DNA from 2 places in the Pantoea sp. USHLN298 genome. Region 2 is predicted to be linked to the other one. Evidence: predicted binding sites of a transcription regulator. Region 2 holds the regulator's gene; the other holds the start of a gene.
The links. The regulator Fur, encoded in region 2, represses iron uptake genes when iron is present. The targets are predictions, from matches to a motif close to ATAATAATGAGAACNACTATCAA.
Positions count from the first base shown of each region.

Region 1: the regulator Fur is predicted to act here: its motif matches at 2,392-2,414, upstream of exbB (tol-pal system-associated acyl-CoA thioesterase).

Region 1 is NZ_JBBCRO010000006.1:264,830-269,154, forward strand. Features, by position in the region: gene WFK59_RS16940 (MFS transporter) at 1-349, opposite strand, end outside; gene exbD (TonB system transport protein ExbD) at 1,156-1,578, opposite strand; gene exbB (tol-pal system-associated acyl-CoA thioesterase) at 1,585-2,307, opposite strand; gene WFK59_RS16955 (TRAP transporter substrate-binding protein) at 2,659-3,630, shown strand; gene WFK59_RS16960 (TRAP transporter small permease) at 3,680-4,186, shown strand; gene WFK59_RS16965 (TRAP transporter large permease) at 4,200-4,325, shown strand, end outside.
Region 2 is NZ_JBBCRO010000001.1:312,664-316,988, reverse strand. Features, by position in the region: gene ybfF (esterase) at 1-211, shown strand, start outside; gene ybfE (LexA regulated protein) at 378-653, shown strand; gene fldA (flavodoxin FldA) at 786-1,316, shown strand; gene fur (ferric iron uptake transcriptional regulator) at 1,669-2,112, shown strand; gene WFK59_RS01615 (hypothetical protein) at 2,184-2,579, opposite strand; gene glnS (glutamine--tRNA ligase) at 2,812-4,325, opposite strand, start outside.

The DNA of each region.
Region 1 (4,325 bases), on a different contig from region 2:
CCGCCGCGCCCAGCGTGGCGTAGCCTGGCACCAGCGCAATCGTCAGAGTGCCGATCGCCATCAGGCCAAGCGTCAGCAGCAGACCTTTGCGGCGGCCATGATGGTCAATGTACGCTCCAAGAATGATCGCCCCCAGCGGGCGCATCAGGAAGCCGGCACCAAAGGTCATCAGAGTCAGCATCAGGGAAGCGAAGGGGTCATCACCGGGGAAAAAGGTTTTAGCGATGGCGGTGGCGTAGTAACCAAACACCATAAAGTCGTACATTTCGAGAAAGTTACCGCTGGTAACGTTGAAGATGGTGCGGGCAGCACTTTTCGGCGGCTTTTGTAAAGACGAGGTGTGACTCATAACGGCTTCCTGTAGTTTTTTAGCCGTTTTAGCCTGCCTGAGGCGGCAATAATGTGAGCAACCTCACCATTGCACTTTACAAAACTGTATGCAGAAGTAACAACTAATTAACAATCGAACTTCGCCAGCATAACCGACCAGTGGAAGCGCCAGTTCGCCTGATTTCATCCGGTCTGACGGGCTGCATAAAAAAGGCGGCTGAATCAGCCTGTTGCTCGTCAGTTAAGCGACCGGTGATAACGCAGTCTGGTGCCGCTCCGGGGTTGGCGGTCCTCGCGCCGCTACGCGGTGCCTTCACTTCATTCCTCTGCCTGACGGACCGCCGGGAATGGCACATCCTGTGCCGCCCCGCCTTTCGCCCGCGTCCTGCGGGCTCTCCTGGCTAATGTTCAGCGCTGCGGATTGCCTGCCCCGGATCGGCCCCAGCCTGCTCTGAAGCTTCAGTGCATGTTGTTAAAAAGGCACGATGGTAGAGGCCTGAGCACCTCTGCTGCTGAAAGGGCTATCCGCAGCGCTGAGGCGTGACGTTGGGCCAGAACGCCACGCCGGGAAGCGTGGAGAGTTCGAGGCCGGCCAGGGAAGGCCGATCCCCGAACGGTTCGTCGGCACGACGTCAAAGCCGAAGGTACCGCGAAGCGGCGCGAGGACGGCCCGGCAGCAGCAGAGGTGCTCAGGCCCGCACTCCGGCACGCCTGCCCATACAAAAAAAAGCTGCCACGTCTGACCGTGACAGCCTTTGAAAATTTAACCTTAACTGACGCGCATCAGGCTGAATCAGCCGCCTTCTCTCTCTACCGGGTAAACCGCTATTTCTTCACGGTTTCCATGCCCATCAGACCAATTTTCAGATAGCCCGCGCTACGCAGTTGATCCATCACGCTCATCAGCGTTTCGTAATCCACCGACTTGTCCGCCTGGAAGAAAATGGTGGTCTCTTTGTTGCCGCCGGTCTGACCGGTCAGCACGCTGACCAGCGATTCCGGTGTCACCTGATCGTTACCGACATAAAGCTGCTTGTCAGCCTTGATCGACAGGTAAACCGGTTTTTCCGGTCGCGGCTGCGGCGCGCTGGTAGACGCTGGCAGATTCACGCGCACGTCGACAGTCGCCAGCGGTGCCGCCACCATGAAGATGATTAGCAGAACCAGCATCACGTCGATAAACGGCGTGACGTTGATCTCATGCATTTCACCATCGGTTTCCAGGTCGTCGTTTAATCGCATGGCCATAATCGCTTACCCTAAGCGCAGTTTCTGGGCCGCCGCAGGACGCGGAACGTCAGCGGCGACGTTTCCCAGATCGATATCACGGCTCTGTAACAGCAGCACCTGCGCCGCCACATCACCCAGTGAGGCTTTGTAATTGGCGATCATGCGGGCAAAGACGTTATAGATCACCACCGCCGGAATCGCAGCGACCAGGCCAATCGCCGTCGCCAGCAGCGCTTCCGCGATGCCAGGTGCAACAACCGCAAGGTTGGTGGTCTGGGTTTTAGCGATGCCGATAAAGCTGTTCATGATGCCCCACACGGTGCCGAACAGGCCGATAAACGGCGCGACCGAACCAATGGTCGCCAGGAAGCCGTTGCCCCGGCCAGCGTGGCGGCTGACGGCGGCAACGCGGCGCTCAAGACGGAAGCTGGTACGATCTTTAATGCCGTTGGTGTCCTCCACCCCGGCTGACAGCTCAAGCTCATTTTGTGCGTCGTTCAGCAGCACGGCGCTATGGCTATGGCCGGTGAACTGCTGAGCAATACGGGCGGCGTCATTCAGGTTACGCGCTTCGCCCAGCGCCTGCTGCTCGCGTTTCAGGCGACGTTTAGCGGCGCTCAGTTCGGCATATTTGCCGAAGAAGATCGCCCAGGTGACAACTGAAGCCAGTAACAGGCCAATCATCACTACCTTTACCACGATATCGGCATGTTGATACATGCCCCAAACGGAGAGGTCCGTTTGCATCAAATCACTGGCTACCACGCTGCTTCTCCAACTTCATCTACAGGGATGCGAAACAAGCGCAAATAATAGCAAAATAGCCGCGAATTGATAGTCGTTCTCATTAGTATTTACAAACTCTAACCTGCCCGGCAGGCCGATGACGGCAGTTTTATGACAGCCGACGGGGATGTTTCGAAAATGTGATGCTGCGTGAAAATTTATTAAAACAACGTTTCAAAATGTGATCGCATTCATTCAATCAGCATCGCCGCATTTCGCTGACGCCCTTTTTCACTATGCTGGCTCCACGCGGCCCCTTGCTACACACGCCGGATTCCTGAGCGCCGCCCTTCCTCTGCTGGAGACAACATAATGAGAATGACCAAAACACGCCTGGCATGTGCCCTGGCGGCAATGATGGTGAGCGCCGCCGCCTCGGCACAGGTGATTAAAGTGGCAGAAGTTCAGCCTGCTGGCTACCCCACAGTGGTGGCGCTGCAGCACATGGGTGACAAACTGAAACAGGCCACCGACGGCCGGCTGGAGATGAAACTCTATGCCGGTGGCGTGCTGGGCGATGAAGATCAGACTCTGCAACAGGTACAACTGGGCGCGATCGATATGATCCGCGTGTCGCTGGCGCCGGTCACCAGCATCGCGCCGGAAACCAGCGTGCTGACGCTGCCCTATGTTTTCCGCGACGTCGACCACATGCACAAGGTGCTGGATGGGGAGATCGGTAAAGAGATCGCCGATAAATTCGATAAAGATCCCAACGCCCGAATGGTGTTTCTCGGCTGGACCGACGCCGGTGAACGCAACATGATCACCAAAAAACCGCTGGCGAAGCCCGAAGATCTGAAAGGCATGAAGATCCGCGTACAGAACAGCGCCATTTCGCTGGCTACGCTGAAAGCGATGGGAGCCAACCCGGTGGCGATGGGCGTCAGCGAAGTGTTCAGCGCCATGCAGACCGGCGTGGTTGACGGAACCGAGAATAATCCACCGACTTTCGTCGCCCATAACTATATGCCGGTCGCGAAATATTACACCCTCACCGGACACTTTATTCAGCCGGAAATGATCCTGTTCTCGAAACGTGCCTGGGATCGTCTCAAGCCTGAGGATCAGGCGCTGCTGAAGAAACTGGGTAAAGAAGCGCAGGATGAAGAGCGCCAGCTCTGGGCAACCTATACCGAACAGTCGCTTGCGAAGATGAAAGCCGGCGGCGTCACCTTCCAGCAAACCGACCGCGACTATTTCGTTAAGGCGACCCAGCCGGTGCGCGATCAGTTTGGCGGTAAATATCAGGATCTGATGACCCGGATCGCTGACGTGAAATAACCCTTCCCGCGCCACACTGCCGTGTGGCGTGCTTAATCAGGTATCAATTATGGCTGCTTATACGCGTCTGATGGATGGGCTCTATCTGCTGTGCATGCTGGTTGCCGCCGTGGCATTGATGATCATGGTGACGGTGATCCCGATCGGGATTTTTGCCCGCTACGTGATGAACGGCGCGCTCTCGTGGCCGGAACCGGTTGCCATCATATGCATGATTATTTTTACCTTTATTGGCGCGCCGGTCGGCTTACGCGCCGGAACACACATCTGCGTCTCCATGATGACCGATCGCCTGTCACCCGCTCTGCAACGTCTGCTGCTGCGGGTCTGCGATCTGCTGATGATCATTACCTGTCTGGTGATCTTTCAGGCCAGCTATAGCCTGTGTGAAGCGATGTGGGTGCAGTCGCTGGCCTCGCTGCCTGCCGTAACCTATGGCGAGATGTATCTGCCGATCCCGATTGGCGCGATCTTTACCCTGCTGTTTGTTGTTGAGCGATTGCTGACCGGCGATCAAAGCCAGCGTCCGATTGTCACGCTGGGCGGCACCCACTAATCCGGAGCAGAAGATGGACGCATTGATTTTATTAGGCAGTTTGCTGGTGTTGCTGCTGGTGGGTTTTCCGGTGGCGTTTGCGGTCGGCCTGAGCGCGTTTATCGGCGCCTGGTGGATCGATCTGCCGCTGGAAGCGGTG
Region 2 (4,325 bases):
CTCTGGCTGGCAGCCGGTGCCCGCCTGGCCGCATCCGGCGTTGTTTATCCGCGGCGGCGACTCCAGCTATCTGGATAATCAGTACCGGGATGCGTTGATTGCACAGTTCCCGGCGGCCCATGCGCATGTGATCAGCGGCGCGGGACACTGGGTACACGCAGAGAAACCGGATGCGGTATTACGCAGCGTTCGTCGCTTTTTTGCGCTTTAAAAGCAAATACCTGGCGGTAAATGTTTAGGATTGGCGTCGGAAGTTAGCCTGGAGTATGATGGCGCGCTAAAATTTTGCCGCCGGTCATTTTGCCGCGGTAACGGCCAATAATTTATAATCTGCGCGGCGAGCGTCTGGCGCCCGCACCATTCAGTTTCACTAAGCCATGGCAAAAGAACACACTGACCGCACGACGCTCGATCTGTTTGCTGATGAGCGCCGCCCTGGTCGACCCAAAACCAGTCCGCTTTCGCGTGATGAACAGCTGCGCATCAATAAGCGCAATCAACTGAAACGTGACAAAGGACGCGGGCTTCGCCGTGTCGAACTGAAAATGAACAGTGAAGCCGTCGAAGCGCTCAATACGCTGGCAGAACAGCGTAATCTCAGCCGTAGCGAATTGATTGAACAAATGCTGCTGGCGCAACTCAAACTGGATTAATGCGGGCAAAACGCACGCAGAGGCAAATGTCGAGGCTTTAACCGTTCCGCGGGTTTGCCTCGTCTGCTATTATTCGCTGAATTGTGCTGCGGCACACATCTCATCATCAGGATTTAAGAGGTTATTTTACTCATGGCACTCGTAGGCATCTTCTTTGGCAGCGATACCGGCAACACCGAAAACATTGCAAAAATGATCCAGAAACAGCTGGGTAAAGACGTTGCAGAAGTCCACGACATCGCGAAAAGCACTAAAGAAGATCTGGAAGCGTTTGACATCCTGCTGCTGGGTATCCCGACCTGGTATTACGGTGAAGCGCAGTGCGACTGGGATGACTTTTTCCCGACGCTGGAAGAGATCGATTTCAACGGCAAACTGGTTGCCCTGTTTGGCTGTGGCGATCAGGAAGATTATGCCGAGTATTTTTGTGACGCGATGGGCACCATCCGCGACATCATTGAGCCGCATGGCGCCGTGATCGTCGGTCACTGGCCAACCGAAGGTTATCACTTCGAGGCCTCAAAAGGTCTGGCGGATGATACGCACTTCCTGGGCCTGGCCATTGATGAAGATCGCCAGCCTGAGCTGACCAATGCGCGCGTTGAGCAGTGGGTGAAGCAGATCTTTGATGAACTGCAGCTCAAAGAGATCCTCGAAGCCTGATGCTCTCCGCCTCAATGTGAGCGCCAGCTCACATTGAGGCAATGGAAATTCCTATAGAAATAATAGCCACATTTTTTTAACTTTTTTCGTTTAATCTGTAGAATACCCGCATCGATCTTCCGCTTATTTTCTCTGGCAGCAGATAGGGCTAAGCGAAATGTTAACAGACTCCTGCAGAAATCCTCCCCGGCTCGGTGACGTATCCCATACAGCCCATGGTGATTTAGGCACTCCCCTCGGTTTTCATTTCACGGCTTCAGTTCTATAATGAGACGCAAATGAGAATGGGTGTAGATCGACATTCAAGGCCAAGCGCCACAAAAGTGAATATTAGTAACAGGACAAAATCCGCATGACTGACAACAATACCGCATTAAAGAAGGCTGGCCTGAAAGTCACGCTGCCCAGACTGAAAATTCTGGAAGTGCTTCAGGAACCTGAGTGCCATCACGTCAGCGCGGAAGATTTGTACAAACGCCTGATCGATATCGGCGAAGAGATTGGTCTGGCCACCGTTTACCGTGTGCTGAACCAGTTTGATGATGCCGGCATTGTGACCCGTCACAATTTCGAAGGCGGCAAGTCGGTGTTTGAACTGACTCAGCAGCATCACCACGATCACCTGATCTGCCTGGACTGCGGTAAAGTGATCGAGTTCAGCGATGAGTCGATCGAAACCCGTCAGCGGGAAATCGCGACCCGCCACGGCATTAAGCTGACGAACCACAGCCTTTATCTCTATGGTCACTGCGCGCTGGGTGACTGCCGTGAAGATGAAACGCTGCACGATCAGTAACACTGATCCTGCCTGATATAAAAAAACCGGTTCACAGACCGGTTTTTTTTCGTCCTTACTACGCCGGGTCGTCAGGCGACCAGCGTTTCCTGCAGGTAACGCCAGCGCGGAATCGAGGTGCTGCAGTCGAGAATCGCCAGCGCGATGCGGCTCTGATTATCGCCATTCAGCATCTGCATCTCCCGATACTGTACCGTCACTTCCTGATCGTGATGTGAAATAATGACGTGCTCACAGGTGGCGATACGCATGCCTTCCCGCTTGCCGTGCAGCTGACGGAAAAGTTCTTCCACTTCGTTCAGGTTTAGCTGATTTCCCCGTGGCGTTACCATGCGAAATTCAGGGTGGAAATAGGACATCATCAGTTCAAAACTGTCATCGGATCCGGCAGGCTGATTGAAAATACGTTCAATAAGCTGATGTAAAACGACGACACTGTGTTTGGCTTCCTGGGCGAGAACGGTCATTTTTTTTCCTTATATCACTCGCTGCGCTCTGTCTGAGTGCGCATAGCCTACCTGAACGCCGATAATTCACATCTGGTAATTGATTAATTTTTTTAAACTCAGATTTCTCTCACAAATTTGTAACAACCACGGAGCCAGGCTTGCAGCACAAACCTCGGCGATGGCAGAAATCAGGACAATAAAAAAGGGCGATAAGTCGCCCTTTTGTCATTTTATCAGCCAGCGTTAATGATTATTCGCCGCTTTTAGTCCAGGTGTCTCGCAAACCGACGGTACGGTTAAACACCAGCTGTGACGGCTTCGAATAGACGCTGTCGGCACAGAAATACCCTTCACGCTCAAACTGGTACGGTGTGGTTGCTTCCACATCGCGCAGGCCCGGCTCAACAAAGCCCTGTTTGATGGTCAGTGAATCCGGGTTGATGACCGACAGGAAATCGTCTGCCGCGGCCGGGTTTGGCACGCTGAACAGGCGGTCGTAGAGACGAAACTCTGCGGGCTGCGCATGGTCTGCTGATACCCAGTGGATCACGCCTTTTACCTTACGGCCATCTGCAGGATCTTTGCTCAGGGTATCCACATCGCTGGTGCAGTAGATGCAGGTGATGTTGCCCGCATCATCTTTCGCCACCCGCTCAGCACGGATCACATAAGCGTTGCGCAGGCGAACTTCTTTGCCCAGCACCAGACGCTTATATTGCTTGTTAGCCTCTTCGCGGAAATCCGCCCGATCGATCCAGATCTCACGGCTGAACGGCACCTCACGCGTTCCCATCTCCGGTTTAGAAGGATGGTTAGGCATGGTGATGGTTTCATGATGGCCCGCTGGCAGGTTTTCAATCACCACTTTCAGTGGATCAAGCACCGCCATCGCGCGTGGCGCATTCTCGTTGAGATCGTCACGAATGCACGATTCCAGCGACGCCATTTCCACAATATTGTCCTGCTTGGTAACACCAATACGGCGGCAGAACTCGCGGATTGAGGCGGCGGTATAACCGCGACGGCGTAAGCCAGAAACGGTCAGCATGCGCGGATCATCCCAGCCTTCAACGTGCTTCTCGGTCACCAGCTGAGTCAGTTTGCGTTTCGACATCACCGCATACTCAAGATTCAGGCGAGAGAACTCATACTGACGTGGATGCACCGGAATAGTGATGTTGTCCAGCACCCAGTCGTAGAGACGACGGTTATCCTGGAACTCCAGCGTACAGAGTGAATGCGTGATGCCTTCCAGCGCATCGGAGATGCAGTGGGTAAAGTCATACATCGGATAGATGCACCACTTGTTACCGGTCTGGTGGTGTTCAGCGAACTTAATCCGGTACAGCACCGGATCGCGCATCACGATAAAGTTAGAGGCCATATCGATTTTTGCGCGCAGACAGGCTGTACCTTCAGCAAATTCCCCGTTACGCATTTTCTCGAACAGAGCCAGGTTCTCTTCCACGCTGCGGTCGCGATAGGGACTGTTTTTGCCCGGCGCGGTCAGAGTGCCACGATATTCGCGGATCGCTTCCGGGGTCAGCTCGTCGACGTAAGCCAGCCCTTTATTGATCAGTTCAATCGCATAGTTGAAGAGCTGATCAAAATAGTTTGATGAGTAACAAACCTCACCGCTCCACTCAAAGCCCAGCCATTTGACGTCACGCTTGATGGATTCGACGAACTCCACATCCTCTTTTACCGGATTGGTATCGTCGAAACGCAGGTTACATTGCCCCTGGTAATCCTGGGCGATGCCAA